Regions from separate parts of the Proteus mirabilis HI4320 genome, predicted to be linked through region 3. Evidence: predicted binding sites of a transcription regulator. Region 3 holds the regulator's gene; each other region holds the start of a gene.
What was found. Region 3 encodes Fur, which represses iron uptake genes when iron is present. Its sites were predicted from a motif close to ATAATAATGAGAACNACTATCAA; they were not measured.
Positions count from the first base shown of each region.

Region 1: PMI_RS01740 (TonB-dependent siderophore receptor) is a predicted target of Fur. The motif match lies at 4,361-4,383, and genes of this name have one in related genera.
Region 2: exbB (tonB-system energizer ExbB) is a predicted target of Fur. The motif match lies at 2,772-2,794, and genes of this name have one in related genera.

Region 1 covers NC_010554.1:409,588-416,291, forward strand. Annotated here, with positions in the region: gene PMI_RS01730 (glycerophosphodiester phosphodiesterase family protein) at 1-754, opposite strand, end outside; gene dinB (DNA polymerase IV) at 990-2,045, shown strand; gene PMI_RS01740 (TonB-dependent siderophore receptor) at 2,122-4,284, opposite strand; gene PMI_RS01745 (aminoacyl-histidine dipeptidase) at 4,534-5,991, opposite strand; gene gpt (xanthine phosphoribosyltransferase) at 6,345-6,704, shown strand, end outside.
Region 2 covers NC_010554.1:47,155-53,858, forward strand. Annotated here, with positions in the region: gene PMI_RS00125 (class I SAM-dependent methyltransferase) at 1-446, shown strand, start outside; gene PMI_RS00130 (DedA family protein) at 624-1,295, opposite strand; gene metC (cystathionine beta-lyase) at 1,420-2,613, opposite strand; gene exbB (tonB-system energizer ExbB) at 2,944-3,954, shown strand; gene exbD (TonB system transport protein ExbD) at 3,961-4,389, shown strand; gene hybO (hydrogenase 2 small subunit) at 6,222-6,704, shown strand, end outside.
Region 3 covers NC_010554.1:581,395-588,098, forward strand. Annotated here, with positions in the region: gene glnS (glutamine--tRNA ligase) at 1-1,188, shown strand, start outside; gene chiP (chitoporin ChiP) at 1,827-3,221, shown strand; gene PMI_RS02670 (DUF817 domain-containing protein) at 3,495-4,334, shown strand; gene fur (ferric iron uptake transcriptional regulator) at 4,398-4,844, opposite strand; gene fldA (flavodoxin FldA) at 5,035-5,562, opposite strand; gene ybfE (LexA regulated protein) at 5,721-6,020, opposite strand; gene ybfF (esterase) at 6,219-6,704, opposite strand, start outside.

The DNA of each region.
Region 1 (6,704 bases), 170 kb from region 3:
CATTACCCCCCGCACGAAAACAAGACATCGCATCTTTGTCCCAACTTAATACAGCCGCTGAACGAGCTTCACCTAAGGTATATTTTTCAACCACCTCAACTTTTCTGTGCAGTTCAAGGCCATACCAACGTGTGATATCAAGATTTTCTGGCAGTAAACAGATATGTCCCATAGTAATATTGGCTAAGATATCGCGGGTAACATCACGACTTTCAAAGCGTTGTACGTTATCAGGTAACGCATCTAAAAAAGCACTATTGGTAGAATAAACACGCGTTCTCTCTAACGCATTATGTTTGCTTAATACCGAAGCTAATGCTTTGCCTTGTATAACGGGATCGGCATCAGGTGATTTTAAGTCAATATAGAATTGTGTTTTAGGAAATTGAGTCAGAATATACTCCAATGTCGGGATAGTAACTCCTTTATTGCGATATGGAAATTGTTGTGCTTCCCCATATTTATATCCTGCATCCCATTGCGCCAATTCTTTGGCAGTAAAGGTTGAAATTGCCCCTTGCCCATTAGTGAGGCTTTTTAGATCACTTGGACGATAAAGAACAGGGACATTATCTTTAGACAGTTGAACGGTTATCCAAATTGCATCAGCTTGATTGCTTAGTGCTGTTTTGATAGCAATTTCGGTATTTTCAGGTGCATCCGCTGTGCCACCTCTGTGTGCAATAATTTTAGGAGAAGTCATAACAAATACTGAGTAAAAGAGGAATGAAATTGCAATAAATATTTTGATCATATAACTCTATTTCCTTGTTTTATATTTGATTTTCAAATAATTACGATAAAAATAAAAAGAGCAGAATAAGTTAAAAGTAATCTATCATTACTGTGTGACATTTCTATAAACAAACGTACTTAATTAAAATAATAATCACTAATATCACTTAAAATAGGTATAGATCAGGGAATAAAAATTGTAGTTAATGGTTATTTACTGTATATTTAAACAGTAAATAGCGTGAGGTGATTGTATGCGGAAAATTATTCATGTCGATATGGATTGTTTCTATGCTGCGATTGAAATGAGAGATAACCCTACATTAAAAGAGATCCCTATTGCAGTCGGTGGTAATGCTTCTCGTCGAGGTGTTATCTGTACTGCTAATTATCCTGCTCGCCGTTTTGGTGTCCGTAGTGCCATGTCAACGGCTACGGCATTAAAATTATGCCCTCATTTAAAAGTATTGCCCGGTCGCATGGCATTATATAAAGAGACTTCAGCTAAAATTCGTCAAATATTTGCCCGTTATACAGATTTAATAGAGCCGCTTTCATTAGATGAAGCTTATCTTGATGTCTCTGATAGCAAACACTGTCACGGCTCTGCCACATTGATAGCGCAACAGATCCGCCAGCAAATTTTTGCTGAACTTAACCTCACGGCTTCCGCCGGTATTGCGCCGATTAAGTTTCTCGCCAAAATAGCATCTGATTTAAATAAACCGAATGGACAATATGTGATCACCCCTGAACAGATGGATGACTTTATTTTAAAATTACCATTAAATAAAATTCCGGGAGTAGGAAAAGTCACCTTTGCTCGATTACAAGAGATGGGATTAGAAACCTGTGCTGATGTTCGTGGTACGGATGTTATTTCCTTAGTGAGAAATCTAGGTAAATTTGGGCAAAGCTTATGGGAGCGTAGCCATGGTATTGATGAGCGATTAATCAATCCTGAACGTTTAAGAAAATCTGTTGGTGTTGAGCGCACACTGGCTGAAGATATTGATTCATGGGATGAGTGTTTAGCATTGCTTGATGGATTATATGATGAATTAGAAAAACGATTAAGCCGAGTGAAACCTGATCTTAGAATTGCGAGACAAGGGGTTAAATTAAAATTTGATGATTTTCAGTTAACCACCCAAGAGCATTCTCATCCTATTTTAGAAAAAACGGATTTAATTGATATTGCTTATCAGGCATGGCATGAACGTCGAAATGGCAGGGGAGTAAGATTAGTCGGTTTTCATGTCACGTTGCAAGATCCACAAATGGAACGACAACTTCTTTTAGCATTATAAGTATTAAAAAACCATAGCGAGCATCAAGGCGCACTATGGTTAATGTATTTAAATATACTTTTTAATTAATAGATGATCACCAGCGGTAATTTATCGTTGCTGTCATGGTTCTGCCAATGCCATAAAAACAGGCAGTTTCACCCGCACAAGAGGCAACATAGTGTTTGTTGGCAATATTATTCATATTTAGTTGAACTTCAGCCCCTTTTAAAGAGGAGGATAACTCGCCTAAAGAATAACCTACCATGGCATCATACAAAGTGACTGCAGGTACACTAATCGTATTTTTAGTGTCACCTTGAGATACACCGATATATCTCACACCAAAGCCCGCTTTAGCACCATTAAATAGCCCTGATGTTTCATCATACTGCCCCCAAAATGATGCCATATGTTTAGGAACCCGTGGTAATTCTTTTCCTTGTGTACCTGCGGTGATGGTTTTTCTCACTTCAGTATCGGTATAAGCATAGCTACTAATAAATGATATATTTTCAGTTAATTGGCTATTAATTTGCGCTTCAATACCACGGCTTCTAATTTCACCTACTGGCTCAAAATAGGCTTTTTCAGCGTTATAGTTAGTCACATTACGTTGTTGTAATTGGTAAATAGAGAGTGTTGCTAATGTCTGTTCATTTGGGGTGAGGTATTTTATTCCTACTTCTAATTGACGTCCTTCACTTGGCTCAAATGGTGCACTACCCGGAGCTCTTCGTGTCTGTAAATTAGGTTCAAAAGAGGTGCTATAACTAATATAAGGTGAAATACCATTATCAAAGGCATAGAGTAGACCCACTCGACCGGTTAGCTTCTGGTCGTCTTGTTGGTCTTTGCTGCTTTTGATGTGATCATAGGTACGAACTTGCGCCCAATCTTGGCGTAATCCCCCTAATAAGATCCAGTTTTTCCATTGGATCTGATCTTGCAAATAGATCCCTAACTGGTCGTGTTTTTGTAATTGATTTGTCACCGGTTTTTGTAAACTGATATCAATAGGATAATGATAATTAGGATTTCGCCAATCCAGATCATATTCTGGGCCCATCGCTTGCAATAAATTGTCTTTATTTTTACTCCATTGATAATCAATACCTATAATTACTGTATGCGCTAATTTTTCAGTATCAAAATCAGCTTGTAGTCGAGTATCAATACCAAATGTATCTGTTTCTCGTTTTTCCTGTTGAGCTCGGCGTTCAAGAATATAAGGGTTATCTTTTCTTAATGAACCAAAAACAAGATATTTATATTTTTGTTTGATATGGCTATAACGGGCATTTTGGATCAATTTTAATCTATCATTAAATTCATGTTCAAATTCATAACCAACGCCATATTGTTGACGCCATGATTGGTGATAATCAGCATTATTTACATTGAAATCAAATGGAATGGTGCCTTCGGGTGTTGTTTTGACCGTACCATAAGCTGGCAAAAAATTACGGTATCCCGCTTCGGGCTCTTGTTGAATAAAACTTAATAACGTTAAACGTGTCTGCTCATTTGGCAAAAAAGTGATGGCAGGGGCAAGGGCAAATCGTTCTTCTTTATAGTCTTTAATTTGAGTTTGTTGTGTTTTTGCTAATCCATTAAGGCGATAGAGAATACGATTATCATCACTTAATGAGCCTGCAAAATCAAAAGCTGTCTCTGCTAATTTATCATTTCCTACACGTGCTTGAATATGATTAATGGTTGTTGAAGTGGGTCTTTTGCTGGTCATTGCCACAAGACCACCTGGATTTAATTGACCATATAGAACAGAAGACGGGCCACGGATCAGCTCAACTCTCTCTAATAGCCAAGGGTCAATAGCTCCTGTAGAAGATGAGGCTCCCATACCATAACTAAGTCCATCAAGAAAGCGAGGGGCATAGCTATACCCACGAATAAAGATTTCATCATTTCGGTTTGAACTGCCGCGATATTCAGTGAAAACGCCAGGTGTATACCGCAATGCTTGAGAGACAGAACTGACATCTTGCGCATCCATCTGGTCACGTGTAATGACACTGATTGATTGTGGTGTCTTATCTATATCACTAAGTATTTTATTTGTTGATAGTGTTTTTGTTGCCACTAAACCTGAAATTGGTCCTTGCGGATCTTGTGAGGGGGATGCGGTAACAATGATTTTATCAGGTGAATTTTGTGTCATTGCGGCATGAATTTGTAACGATAACAGACTGAAGGGGAGAGTAAGTAATAGGTTGGTAGCAATAATTTTTTTAGACACTGTTGATCCCTTTAAATTTTTAATTTTTCTTTACCTAAAATGCGGTAATGGTGAAAATACCATTATGTAAATATTAATACTAATGATAATTATTATTATTCTATAAATTATTTTTATTAGTATTAATTTTTTATTACAAAATAGTATAAGAATTGGCTTTTATAAGGTGGGTTGGGAATAAGTTATAGGGAGATAAAATAACAAAAAACCCGCCTATTAAGCGGGTTTGATAACTGTTTTTAAGTAGAATTATTTAGCCGGGATCGCTTTTAAAATAGCTGTCAGTAACTGCCAGTATTGGCCTACACTCTTAATGTGTACTCGCTCATCCGGTGAGTGTGCACCGCGAATAGTTGGCCCAATAGAGACCATATCCATATCTGGATAAGGTTTTTTAAATAGACCGCACTCAAGACCTGCATGGATCACCATAATATTTGGCACTTTATCAAATAGTTGTTGATAAGTGTCGCGTACTAAGTGCATAACCGGTGAATCCGCATCAGGTTTCCAGCCAGGATAACCACCTTTGGTTTCGATATCTGCTTGAGCAAGTTTGGCTAATGCTGTCAGCATGCTAACAACATAAGTTTTACCGCTATCAATCAGAGAGCGAATTAAACATAGGATTTCTACTTTATCGTCAACAATACTCACTACACCGACGTTTAATGAGGTTTCAACCACACCTTCCACATCATCACTCATGCGAATAACACCATTTGGCATGGCATTAAGTAAATTGATAGTGCGAGATTGACAATCAGCAGTAAATACTGGTTTTTCGGTGCTAGTATCTGTTAATTCGATAGCTAGATTTTTTTCAGCAATGGCTAATTCACTTTTTAATAGCGCTTCAAATTCTGTGGTAATGCTATTTAATTGAGTCGCTTTATCCGCAGGAATAGCAAAAATAATATGCGCTTCACGAGGGATAGCATTACGCAGTGTACCACCATGGAAATCAATTAATTTTAGTGCTAATTCATCCGCATGTTCAGCAAGGAAACGCGCTAATAATTTGTTTGCATTACCTAAACCTAAATGAATATCACCACCTGAGTGGCCGCCATTTAGGCCTTTTAGTACCAGTTTTTTGACGATATGGTTTGCAGGAATAGCTTCATAAGTGAGGTCTACCGTGGTTTTAACATCAATACCACCGGCACAACCCATATAGATTTCGCCTTCTTCTTCTGAGTCTGTATTAATCAGAATATCTGCTTGTAACCAACCAGGCTGTAGTCCAAAAGCACCATCCATTCCAGTTTCTTCTGTCATGGTTAACAATACTTCTAAGGGGCCATGTTTAACAGTATCGTCAGCTAATACAGCGAGTGCAGAAGCCATACCAACACCATTATCTGCACCTAATGTGGTGCCTTTCGCTTTTACCCATTCACCATCAATATAAGGTTGGATAGGATCTTTGGTAAAGTCGTGTTCGGTATCGTTATTTTTTTGTGGCACCATATCTAAGTGCGCTTGTAAAACGACTGTTTTACGATCTTCCATACCTTTGGTGGCAGGTTTACGGATTAAAATATTTCCTACCGCATCGCGCTCAACAGATAAACCTTTTTCTGTCGCCCAAGCCATAATGTGGGACGCTAAGGCTTCTTCATGGTATGAAGGGTGTGGAATTGAACAAATTTTTGCAAAAATATCCCATAATGGTTGTGGGGATAGAGTAGATAGTTCAGACACGATGGATCTCCTCTAACAGCATCTGTGTTATGAATAGCCTACCGCTTTCTTAAGGGTTAGCTTTATTATTCTGAGCGTTATTCGCCAAATATAATTGAGAATATCACTTTCTTTTGATGAATGCGTCATTCTCTTACGTATCTATCTAATAATTTGGATTTCTGTGTTGGTGTTCGCTTTTTTATTGCGTGTTTTTTAGACAAAAAAAATACATATCAGGAAAAATGAGGATTATCTCGACCATTTTTATGTTTTCTCTGGTTTTTGAACGCTCAAATCACTATAATCTCGCGCAACCTTTTTTTCCGCAAAAAAGCTTCTCTCGAATTTCAAGTAGCTAGGATCACAATATTATGAGCGAAAAATATGTTGTAACGTGGGATATGTTGCAAATACATGCCCGTCAATTGGCACAACGTTTGTTACCAGTCGAACAATGGACAGGCATTATTGCCGTCAGTCGTGGTGGATTAGTTCCTGCCGCATTACTTGCTCGTGAATTGGGTATCCGCCATGTGGATACTGTCTGTATTTCTAGCTATGATCATGACCATCAACGTGACCTCAAAATCTTAAAAAAAGCAGAAGGTGATGGTGAAGGTTTTATCGTTGTTGACGATTTAGTTGATACAGGTGGCACCGCAAAAGTTATCCGTGAAATGTATCCGAAAGCACATTTTGTCACTATCTTTGCTAAGCCAGAAGGGCGTCCG
Region 2 (6,704 bases), 530 kb from region 3:
ATATGGCTGATTTATCGGTATTTTCTGATGAAAGTTTTGATATTGTTTTTCATCCAATTTCAAATCTTTATGTACCTGATGTTAATCCTGTTTGGCAAGAATGTTATCGTGTATTGAGAAAAAACGGAGTTCTTATGGCGAGTTTTTATAACCCTGTAGTTTTTGTTGATGACAGAAATCAGGCATTGCGTGCACAAGGATTAATGAGACCGACTTATCGTTTGCCTTATAGTGATCAAAATTCATTACCTTCAGATATTTTGCAAGAAAAAATTGCAAAGGGAGACGGACTTGTATTTGGTCATTCGTTGACAGATTTGATTGGTGGGCAATTAAGAGCAGGTTTTTTATTACAAGATTTTGTTGAAGATTTTGCTCCTCAGGCTCGTTTTTTAATTGATAGTTATATTCCAACATTTCTTGCTTCGAAAGCCATTAAAATATAATAAATCAATTAGTTGAAATATTACCATTACAATAATAAATCTGTTTTATAAATATCTTAATAGGATAGGAGATAAGAAAATGAACAACTGAACGTGTGTCACAGCATCGAATAATACATAAAAAACGCCATTATTTTCACTTTAAATAATGGCGTTTTTGGTGTTACTCGAAATGGCTTATTTGGCGCTGTTATTGCTACTTTTACGATGACGAATATACATCACAATAGAGCCAATTAAACCGGCAGTTAATAGTAATACTGGTAATGTCATAAGAATATTCATCACCAATGTTTCATGTTTTTGAATAAAAGGGATCAGGTTCAGTATATAACCTAATGAGACAATAAGACCGACCCATAAGAAGCCACTAATCCAGTTAAATAGTTGAAAGCGACGTTGTTGTAATTCAGATAAACCGGCCAAAGTTGGTAGTAATGTACGTACAAAACCGATAAAACGGCCAATTAATAGTGCGTACAGGCCTCGACGATGGAAAAGATCATTGGCTTTATGGTGATATTGTTCGGGTAATTGAGCCATCCAACGTTTGACCACTTTAGTATCACTTAGCCAGCGGCCTTGCAGAAAGCCAAGCCAGCTACCAATACTCGCGGCAGTACCTAACACAATAATGGTTGGCAAGAAATGTAAAACATCTTTGGCAATTAATGCACCACAGAGAATTAATAATGTATCGCCGGGTAGAAATGCGGCAGGTAGAACCCCATTTTCCAGCATAATAATAACAAAAAGAACAATATAAATAATCCACAAAATATTTGGATCAGCTAGCACCATATAATCATGTTGCAGTAGCGCGTGAATTATCTCTTTTAATGTACCCATTCGGCGAACTCGCATCACAAAAAAACTATATGAGAGCTATTCTAACGTAAAAAGAAGATGATCGTTTGATTTAATCCCTGTGAAACCACAGGGATAGCTTTTTTTTAATAAAAAAAGAGATGAATTAGTTAGAAATACGTAAAAATGCTTGCTCTAGATCTTCAATTAAATCATCAATATTTTCTAAGCCGATATGTACTCTAAATAAGGTTCCTGCGAGAGTGGGCTGAGTGTCATATTGTCGCATCGCTTTAATATCATTGGGATGATAGCCTAAAATAAGAGATTCAAATCCACCCCATGAAAAGGCCATTTTAAACAGGGATAAGTTATCAAGAAAACGTGAAAATTCCTCAGTGGTGAGGATCTTTTTTAGACTAAAAGAGAACAACCCATTACTTCCAGTAAAATCACGTTGAAAATAGGTGTGCCCCGGACAAGAAGAGAGTGCTGGATGGTAGACATTATCCACTAGCGGGTGCTGTTTTAACCAACGCGCAATTTCTAATCCACTTTGCTCATGTTGTTTCATTCTAACTGCTAAGGTTCTTAAACCACGAGCTGCCATATAAGCTGTATCCGGATCTGCGCACTGGCCTAATAAATACGTGTTTTCACGTAATTGTGGCCAACAACGTTGATTAGCAACAGCAAAACCTAACATACCATCTGAGTGACCAATAATATATTTGGTCGCTGATTGGATAGAAATATCAGCACCTAAAGTAAGAGGTTTAAGTAATAAACCTGCTGCCCACGTATTATCAATCATTATAATAATATTTGGGTTATAGTGTCTTACCGCAGTGATAATACCTTGTAAATCTTGCACTTCCATCGTAATAGAGCCGGGTGATTCTAGAAAAACAATTTTTGTTTCAGGGCGTAATAATTGACTAATTTCAGTGCCGATTAAGGGATCAAAATAGGTTGTGGTGACAGAAAATTTACTTAATATCTGATCACAAAAATTTTGCGTGGGATCGTAAGCGGAACCAGTCACAAGGATATGACAACCTTGTTCAATAAACGCAAGAATAGATTGAGTAATAGCCGCCGCACCTGATGGAAATAATGCGCAACCGGTCCCTTGTTCTAGTTCGGTTAGTGCCTCTTGTAGTGCAAAATGCGTGGTAGTACCTCTTCGCCCATAAAATAGAGCTCCTTCAGCTCGTTTTTGGGTGGCTTCACGTTTTTGGGCAACCGTATCAAAAATAACCGATGAAGTTCGCTGTATAATAGGGTTTACTGCGCCTTGTGAATATTTTTTTGATCGACCACTTAATAGCAGTGAGGTTTCTGGTTTTTTTTGCGTCATCCGTTATACCTACTTGTTATGTAATGATGTGTTTACCCCAAGTTAATGCATTTTTTACTGAAGTACAAAAGAGGATCGCGACAGTTGATAAAATTTCACGTTATATGAAATAACGAAAAATTGTCTTAAAAATCGACAAATGAAAAAAAAATGGCTAAATAGTAATGATAATTACTATCAAAATGCTTCATGTTTGATATCATCTGAGCGTTTCTCTTTTTCCTGATGGCAACAGGATGATTGTAAATAAACGATTTTGGGTAAGTAGTGAAATAGAAACTTCATTACTGAATAGATAATTAGATAAGAAAGAGAGTAAAAGGCCAACTGATGCGTAATTTGACAGCTTCTATTATATTGGCAATCGGTCTGACAGGCTCTGCTTTTGCGGATACGACACCGGCTAAGCAAACTGAGCAACCTGCGACTACGGCCACTTCTTCAACCGCTTCTACACAGGGAACGGCGACTACAACGATTGCACCAACAGCAGAAAATACGGCAACGCCAACGGGGGAAGCAGCCAAAACGGCAACTTCTGAAACACCAGTGGCAGAAGAGAATACATCGACGAGCACAGGAGATGCTGCACAGACAGCTCTAGAGCCAGAAAATGCCACGCAAGGTGCGACACCTGAAATCGTCACTGGAGGGGGATTTGCTGAAGATCTCTCTGTTATGGGAATGTATCGCAATGCAGATCTCGTGGTAAAAAGTGTCATGATCGGTTTGCTACTCGCCTCTATTGTCACTTGGGCGCTGTTCTTTGCTAAAGGTAGCTACTTATTAGCATTACGTCGTCGTTTAAGAAATGAAAGTGCGCAATTAGTAGAAGCGAAATCCCTCAAAGAGGCATTAGCGATTAGCCAAAAATTTGGCAATAAAAGTGCGACAGCCGATTTTTTTAATGATGCTGAATTAGAGCGTACTTACTCTCAAGATAGTCACGTTGCATCCGGTATTAAAGAGCGTGTTGAGATGCGCATGGAGCGTCGTGTCGCGGCTATTATTCGTGAATTAGGACGTGGTAATGGTTATTTAGCGACCATTGGGGCAATTTCTCCTTTTATCGGTTTGTTTGGTACGGTTTGGGGGATCATGAATAGTTTTATTGGTATTGCGCATTCTCAAACTACCAACTTAGCGGTGGTTGCCCCCGGTATCGCAGAAGCATTATTAGCAACCGCCATCGGCTTGATTGCAGCTATCCCTGCGGTCATTATTTACAATATTTTTGCACGTATGATTTCCGGTTATCGTGGTGAAATTGGCGATATTGCAACAGGTGTAGTGACCTTAGTCAGTCGTGACTTAGATATTGAAAACAGCAAATCAAGGTAATGAATTATGGCAATGAATCTTGGTAATGATTCAGGTGAAGATAATGAATTGCATGATATTAACGTCACACCTTTTATTGATGTGATGTTAGTACTGCTGATTATCTTCATGGTAGCAGCCCCCTTAGCGACGGTTGATATTAAAGTCAATTTACCTGCTTCGAGTGCCAAGCCTCAACCTCGGCCAGAAAAACCTGTTTATTTGACGATTAAATCAGATAAACAGATTTTTATCGGTGAAGAGATGGTAACTCATGAGACGATGGCCAGTGTCTTGGATTCTATGACGCAGTCGAATAAAGAAACGACTATCTTTTTCCAAGCCGATAAAACGGTCGATTATGAAACTTTAATGGGGGCAATGGACTCATTAAGGAAGGCGGGATACCTCAAAGTAGGGCTAGTGGGGATGGAAACCGTATCATCGGGTAACTAATTTTTTACTTATATTATACTTAAAAATATCAGCACTCTATCAGTCATATTGTAATGATTAATAGAGTGCTTTTTTATTCACTAAAGATATAAATATGGTTATCTTTTTGTACTATTTATTTTTCTAGTATATTAATAGTTGCGCTAAAATAAAATTTAGCTTTAGTGTTAAATGTTATTAATCGTCTTTAGATTAAATTTTGTATAGTAGTATTAATTAAATTACTTAAGTGATTATGTGCTGAATCAATTAATAATAAGTAGATACTATTATTAAAGTTCCAATAGTATCAATATTCGTTAACTATTCATATTTTTTCACTTTTTATTTGATAAATATTTTTGTTCTTATGGTAAATATGACTATAACCACATGATTAATAATGTTTTTATTGCTATTTGGTTTAAGTGTAAAAAAACTTGCGCAAAAAATTCTATTGGATATAATGCATTCCAGTTACAAATTGAAACATGTTGTAACCTGTAACAACGCCTAATTTATTTATTATCTAAGTTTCCGTTTTGGTTACTTACTTTTTTTATTACACCAGGTAGATCGTTGTTTTCAGTCATTCAATTACTGATAAGTTGATTTTATTTACTTATCTATACTGCAACGGATATTTTTGTCGGTTGTGAGTAAAATATAAAGAGAAAGGCAGAGAACTACACATAGCATTTTTATTATTTTAATAAATTTAAAAGCCATAGTACTTCGCGGTACTATGGCTTTTTGTTTTATTACGCAGCAAATGTGTGTTTCATCTTGTCTAGAGCCCGCTTATACCATCGGTTGTTTTCTTTCTTTCTATCTATCTATCTATGCAAGTCCTGCTACACCAACAAATTGTTAACACTCTTCGCGAGGCGTTTTTAGATTTTGTGACACATTTTTCTGCTATTGTGCCAAAAACACATTATTACTTTGTCTTTGTCAGTATCAAGCATCAATTTGCTACCAATATTTAACATCAAAATTGAGTTAGCGTTATCCAACTAGCAAAATCGCAATGTTATAAAATAACCATTAGTAATAATTTCAAAATAATATTAATTAGCTATTGTGGAGTATTTCTGGGAGTTAACCACCGGTTGTTATAATGGATTACTTATCTAACAAGTCGTTTTTACGACACTAAATTGTTATTCCAAAAACGAATATACTTATAACTATATGAAAAATTATGAGAAAAACAGGTTGATCGCTGGTTAAAATATAGACGGTTTAAGTATTGATTACGATAAAGTCATCAATAAAGATCGTAATGAAGATAACTTTGTTGATTAATCAATCTAGTAATGAAATTAGAGATATTAATGTAATTATTTATTATTTATAAAATCCAGTTTTTAACAATTTATATAATGTAATACAAAGGTTGATAATATGAAAATAACCATCATATTTATAATTAAAAAAATATATTAAGTTATTTATAATAATGTGGGTTGAAAATTAGAAATAATAAATTATTATTTTTGTATTATTTTAAATATATTGTCTTATAAATTGATTGTTTTTTGTGTTTTCTGTATCTATTTGATTTTAAATGATTTGTATTATTTTTAATTAGCTCATTTTTTGATAATAAGAATTATTACTACTTATTTTATCATTACTATATAAAGAATAATTAATTTTAAATTGACCATATATATTAAAAATCCATCTTAAACATTAAATAGCTGAAACGTTTTTTCTCGCATAAAAGAATAATTTATTTTTTAATGAATTATCGCTTGATAATGATCAAGTCATTATTGTGTCGGAGTGTTAAAAAGGCGGTGTTTTAAAATTATTCCAATTAAAAATCATCATATCAGGAGAGATATATGGCCTTGGGGAATAATGTTTTTTCCCAACATGGTATTAACCGACGCGATTTTATGAAATTGTGCGCAGCGTTATCAGCTACCATGGGATTAAGCGGCAAAGCAGCCGCGCAAATGTCACAAGCAATGACATCACCTGAACGTCCACCTGTTATTTGGATTGGTGCTCAAGAGTGTACAGGTTGTACGGAATCTTTATTACGTGCGACTCACCCAACACTTGAAAACCTTGTTCTGGATGTTATCGCACTTGAATATCACGAAGTGCTCTCTTCCGCTTTTGGTTATCAAGCAGAAGAAAACAAACATAATGCGATGGAGAAATACAAAGGTAAATACGTCCTTGTTGTCGACGGTTCTATCCCTGACAAAGATGGCGGTATTTACTGTATGGTGGCAGGCAAACCTATTCTTGAGCATATCAAAGAAGCCGCTGAAGGTGCGGCGGCAATTATTGCTATCGGTTCTTGTTCTGCATGGGGT
Region 3 (6,704 bases):
ATGCGTGCGGGTGGCTTTGAAGAGGGGAAAGCGTGCCTACGTGCGAAAATTGACATGGCATCACCATTTATTGTCATGCGTGATCCTGTTCTTTACCGGATCAAATTCGCTGAACACCATCAAACAGGTAACAAATGGTGCATTTATCCAATGTATGATTTTACCCATTGTATTTCTGATGCATTGGAAAATATCACACATTCTTTATGTACTTTGGAATTCCAAGATAACCGTCGTTTATATGATTGGGTGTTGGATAATATCACTATTCCTTGCCACCCTCGTCAATATGAGTTCTCACGTCTTAATCTTGAATATACCGTCATGTCTAAGCGCAAGCTAAATCAGCTTGTGACAGAAAATATTGTTGATGGTTGGGATGATCCGCGTATGCCGACAATTTCTGGCTTACGTCGTCGTGGTTATACGGCTGAGTCAATCCGCGAATTCTGTCAACGTATTGGTGTGACCAAACAAGATAACAACGTGGAAATGGCATCATTAGAAGCTTGTATTCGTGATGATTTAAACGAAAACGCACCTCGTGCAATGGCTGTTATCGATCCGGTACGTTTAGTGATTGAAAATATGCCAGAAGGTGAAGAGATTTTAACTGCGCCAAATCACCCAAATAAACCAGAAATGGGAACTCGTGAAGTACCATTTAGCCGTGAAATTTATATTGATCGTGCAGACTTTAAAGAAGAAGCCAATCGTCAATATAAACGTCTGGTATTAGGTAAAGAAGTCCGTCTGCGTAATGCTTATGTCATTAAAGCAGAACGAGTTGAAAAAGATGAACAAGGTGAAATAACCACCATTTATTGTACTTACGATCCACAGACGTTAAATAAAGATCCGGCTGATGGTCGTAAAGTAAAAGGGGTGATCCACTGGGTCAGCATTCCACATGCTATTCCAGCAGAAATTCGTCTTTATGATCGTTTATTTAGCGTACCTAATCCTGGTGCTGAAGAGGATTTCTTATCAACCATTAACCCTGAATCATTAGTGATCCGTCAAGGTTTTGTGGAAGCAAGCTTAAAAGATGCGGCTATTGAAAAAGCGTATCAATTTGAGCGTGAAGGTTACTTCTGTGCTGATAAGCTTTCGACAGCGGATAAACTGGTCTTTAACCGTACTGTTGGTTTACGTGATACTTGGGCGAAGATTTCGAAACAAGGTTAATACGCTCTGTTTTAGTGGCGTGTAATATCACTAAACTCACATCTTAATAAAATGCTCGATAATAATTTATCGAGCATTTTTTATTTATCAAATAAGTTTGTTTTTATTGACCAATAATTATTATTTTTTATTTTTTTAATGTGAGTTTCTATAGCTATTATTTGTATCAATTCTTATTTACGTTGTGTTAAATTATTAACTTTTGTCATCATCTTCTTCTTTTATTTCATATGATTATATTGAATTTGTCTATAATAATAAAAATGTGAACCATGACACATATTTTTCTTTTCTAAAAAAGTTTATTAATTAATGCGACTAATAATTCTTTTCTATAAAAACGAAACATTATCATATTAGGTGTGATAATTTTCTTTTTTAATATCAATATATTAAAAAATATTTACGTTCTACTTGTCCCTCATTGACTAAAGAAAAAATATGAAACTGTAATTAAGTAATGTGCCCTTGGTCATATTTTGATAAAAATTCTTTTTTTTAGGTTGATAATTCGCGTCGCGAAAAATAAGCTGTTGTTAACCTAATTTTAGGTTTTTTCCCCATTTGGGGTTTTATATTTGGAAATAGGCGTTGGTGCTTATTTCTTTTTTAGTCAAAGTCAAAGAGGAAACAATGCTATGGTTATGCAACATGCTAAACCAGGCAGGGTGGCACTTGCCGTTATGGGCGCATTGCTTGTAACTGCACTACCTGCGAAAATGTCTTATGCTGAAGGATTTATTGATGACTCAACCCTGACAGGGGGGATCTATTACTGGCAACGTGACCGTGATAGAAAAGAGTTAACACCAAACAGTCCTGATTACGGCAAATATAAAGCAAATTTACACCACTCTACCTTTAACGCTAATCTTGATTTTTCTTCTGGTTATCTGGGTGATTTTTTTGGTATTGATTTAGCTGCTTTTGGTGCTGTTGAACTTAACAACAGTGGGCCAGCTGCACCTAATGAAATAGGATTTAGTGATGCAAAAAGTCGCTGGGATGAAAAATGGACAGGTGATCGCAGTGGCGTGAGTATTTATAAAGCTGCTGCTAAATTTAAATTAGGCCATTTCTGGGCTCAAGGTGGATATATTCAACCTAAAGGGCAAACATTATTACGTCCTCATTGGAGTTTCTTACCTGGTACTTATCGCGGTGCAGAAGCGGGCGCTGTATTTGATTTCGATAAAAATGGTGAACTCTCTTTCTCATATATGTGGACTGATGAATATAAAGCGCCGTGGTATCGGAATATGTACAATTTCCGTAAGGCAGACTTAGAGACAAATATCAGTTATTTACACTCTTTTGGTGCCAAATATGATTTTAAAAATAGCTTAGTATTAGAAGCCGCATTTGGCCAAGCTGATGGTTATATTGATCAATATTTTGGCAAAGTTTCTTACGATTTCCCTATCGCAAATAATACATTAAAAACCTCTTATCAATTCTACGGTGCAAAAGATAAAGTCACCGGAGGGGGAATTAACGATGTTTATGATGGTTTGGCATGGTTACAAGCATTCACTTTAGGCTATACCTACAATGTATTTGATTTTAAAGTTGAAGGTACTTGGGTTAAAGCAGAAGGTAACCAAGGTTACTTTTTACAACGTATGACGCCGGGATGGGCAACCTCGAATGGTCGTTTAGATATCTGGTGGGATGGTCGTTCTGATTTTAACGCCAATGGTGAAAAAGCATTATACGCGGGAGTGATGTATGATCTAAAAAATTGGGATCTACCGGGCTGGGCGATTGGTACTTCCTATGTGTATGCTTGGGATGCAAAACCGAGTAGTAACCCTATTTATGACCAAAGTAAACGTATTAGAGAAAGCGCATGGAATGCCGACATCATGTATACCGTTCAAGAGGGGAGAGCGAAAGGTACGTTATTTAAACTCCACTACACTCGTTATGATAACCATTCCGATATACCAAGCTATGAAGGTGGTTTTGGTAATATCTTCCAAGATGAAAAAGACGTTAAATTCAATGTGATCATGCCATTTACGATTTTCTAAATAACAATAAGGATAAAGTGTATTTATTACGCTTTATCCTTAATAAAAAATCTAATTAACATTATGATAAAAAAGAAAAAACAATAAAAAATATGATAAATAAAAAAGAGTAATGTATTCATGTTTTTTAATATCCTTTTTTTTAGTCTTTTTCATTCTTGTGCATTTTTTCATTTTATGGCAGATTTCTTGCAACTTATTTTACCTTTCTTTATTTATATTTATTAATCTGCATTTAATACAATTGAATAATACAGGTTTTCAGGAAGAAGCATGTTAAAACGATTGGATGATTTCTTATTAGAGCCACCATTAAAGCCTTTCAGAGGTATAAATCGATTTATTGTTGAGTTTCTTTTTTTCGGTGTAAAAGAGGCACGTTCTTGCTTATTCGCTGGTTTTTTCTTCTTTATTTTATTTGCGACGCCTAGTAAAGGAGTGCTAGGTATACCGCGTTATGATGTTTTGCTTATTCTCGCTATTGTTTTCCAATTATGGATGGTATGGGGAAAACTTGAAACATGGGATGAATTAAAAGCAATTTGTTTTTTTCATGTTGTAGGTTTTGTCATGGAGCTATTTAAAACATCAGCAGCGATTGGCTCATGGAAATATCCTGATTTTGCTTACACAAAATTGTGGGAAGTGCCTTTATTTACAGGGTTTATGTATTCTGCTGTCGGGAGTTATTTAATTCAAGCATGGCGTTTTTTAAAAGTTCGAATAGAACATTATCCTCCTTATTGGATGGCAACTTTGGTTGCTCTCGCTATTTATATTAATTTCTTTTCTCATCATTTTATTGGTGATTATCGTTGGTATTTAACGGCATTTATTTTAGGTCTTTATGCCCGTAGTGTGGTCTATTTTACGCCTTATGATACAGAGAGACGGATGCCTCTGTTACTGGCTTTTGTTCTGATAGGTTTTTTTATTTGGCTTGCTGAGAATTTCGGTACGTTCTTTGGTGTATGGCAATATCCAAATCAAATTGGTGCGTGGTCTGTTGTGCATGCTGGGAAGTGGGGATCTTGGTCACTATTGGTCATTGTTACATTTACTATCGTAGTACACCTAAAACATATTAAGCATAGTATTAGTGTGGTTAAGTAGCGTTACCAATAAAAAAGGAACTGCGGGCAGTTCCTTTTTTTACTGAGATATTATCCAGAATGATTACTTCTCATCATGTGCGTGGCTATCTTCTTTACAATTACCTGCGGCGCAGTGACCATATAAATACAGGCTATGATTGGAAAGTTTGATGCCATGGCGTTCAGCGATATTTCTTTGACGAACTTCGATAGCATCGTCAGTAAACTCGATAACTTTACCACAATCAAGGCAAATTAAGTGATCATGGTGATGTTGTTGAGTTAATTCAAATACTGATTTACCACCTTCAAAATTATGTCGGGTAACAATACCAGCATCATCAAATTGGTTTAAGACGCGATAGACTGTTGCCAGACCAATCTCTTCGCCGATATCGATCAGTTTTTTATAGAGATCTTCAGCACTGACATGATGGCACTCAGGATCCTGGAGCACTTCCAAGATCTTTAAGCGAGGAAGTGTAACTTTTAACCCAGCATTTTTTAACGCTTTATTATTGTCGGTCATGCGGATTTAATCCTGTTGCTAATGGTGAATTTAATATGTGCTCACAAAATACTGTATATATTCATTAATACATAGGGTATTTAATAACCTTAATGATTATAGGCATGATATTAAAAAATAAACACCCCACCTATCACACTATCTTAGCACACCATTGAATAATTATCATTCTCAATATTAAGAATTTATATTATCCCAGAATTTCGTCAAGGCTCATCTCTTCTTTGATCTGAGCAACCCAAGCGTCAACACGCTCTTCAGTTAATTCTGGTTGGCGATCTTCATCAATCGCAAGGCCGATAAAGTGATTATCATCAGCAAGACCTTTAGATGCTTCAAAATGATAACCTTCAGTAGGCCAATGACCCACAATGACTGCGCCACGAGGTTCAATGATATCACGAATAGTTCCCATTGCGTCACAGAAGTATTCTGCATAGTCTTCTTGGTCACCACAACCAAATAGAGCAACAAGTTTACCGTTGAAATCAATATCTTCTAATGTTGGGAAAAAGTCATCCCAATCGCATTGTGCTTCACCATAATACCAGGTAGGAATACCTAGTAATAGAATATCAAATGCTTCGATGTCTTCTTGACTGGATTTTGCGATATCATGAACTTCGGCATTATCCGCGCCTAATCTTTCTTGAAGCATTTTGGCAATATTTTCAGTGTTGCCGGTATCACTGCCGAAGAATATTCCTATGATTGCCATAAAGTGAGATAACCTCTTTTATTCTCTTTGTCTGTATTTTTGAACAATTACCAGTAAAAGATAAACATCATGTTTTCATCATTGAAAACTAAAGCACTATTTTGACGAAAAGAGCAGGGTAATTCTGTCGAATTTGTGTGATTTTCCTGCTGATTTTTTTAGCTTTGATGTTTTTTTAACGCATAAGTTTGTGCGAGTTGTTCTAGTAATATTTCTTCAATAAGCTCACTACGACTGACATTTTTTGCGCTCGCAAGCTCATTAAGCGCATTGACAGCATCCTCATTTAATTTCAACTCAACCCGACGTAATCCATTGACGCGATCGCGTCGTAATTGGTTTCGTTTATTAATTCTAAGCTGTTCATCCCGAGAAAGCGGGTTTGTTTTAGGTCGCCCAGGTCTGCGTTCATTTGCGAACAAATCCAGTGTGGTGCGATCAGTTTGTTCTTTTGCCATAAATTTTGCTGTGAAAGGGCGTATACCAATGACTCAATATGAAGCGCCCAATAATACCCCACATATCGGCGTATCGCTACTGCTTCCTGTGTTTAACCTATTGTCATTTGGTCTTTTTATCAACAATGACAGATTTAAGAGCAATAATTGTACGCTATAAAATAGTATTGCTGGTGATTTATAACCAACAAAGGAACATTATACTGTTTTGGCTAAGAAGCGACGAATGGCCTTAATTACTGTTTCTGGTTTTTCAGAATGCACCCAATGTCCTGTATTGGCGACAACAAAGGCGGTTGCTTGTGGAAATTGGCGAGCAATATTATTGCGATATTCATCTAAAATATATGGGGATAGTCCACCACGTATAAACAAAACAGGATGATGCCAAGCAGGCACTTCTTGCCAACCAATAATATCGGGGTAAGCCTGTTTGATTGCGGGTAAATTAAATAACCATTCACCTTTTTTAAATGATTTAAGCAGAAATTGGATAACGCCGTCTTCTTCAATAAAAGGGCGCATAATAGCAATAGCTTCTGTACGTTGTGTGACGTGAGCTTTAGTGACAGCTTCAAGGGCTGCAAAAATTTTATCATGACGACGAACATTATAAGCAACAGGAGACATATCAATAACCACGATACGTTCAAGGCGAAGAGGTGCGAGAGCGGTCATTGCCAT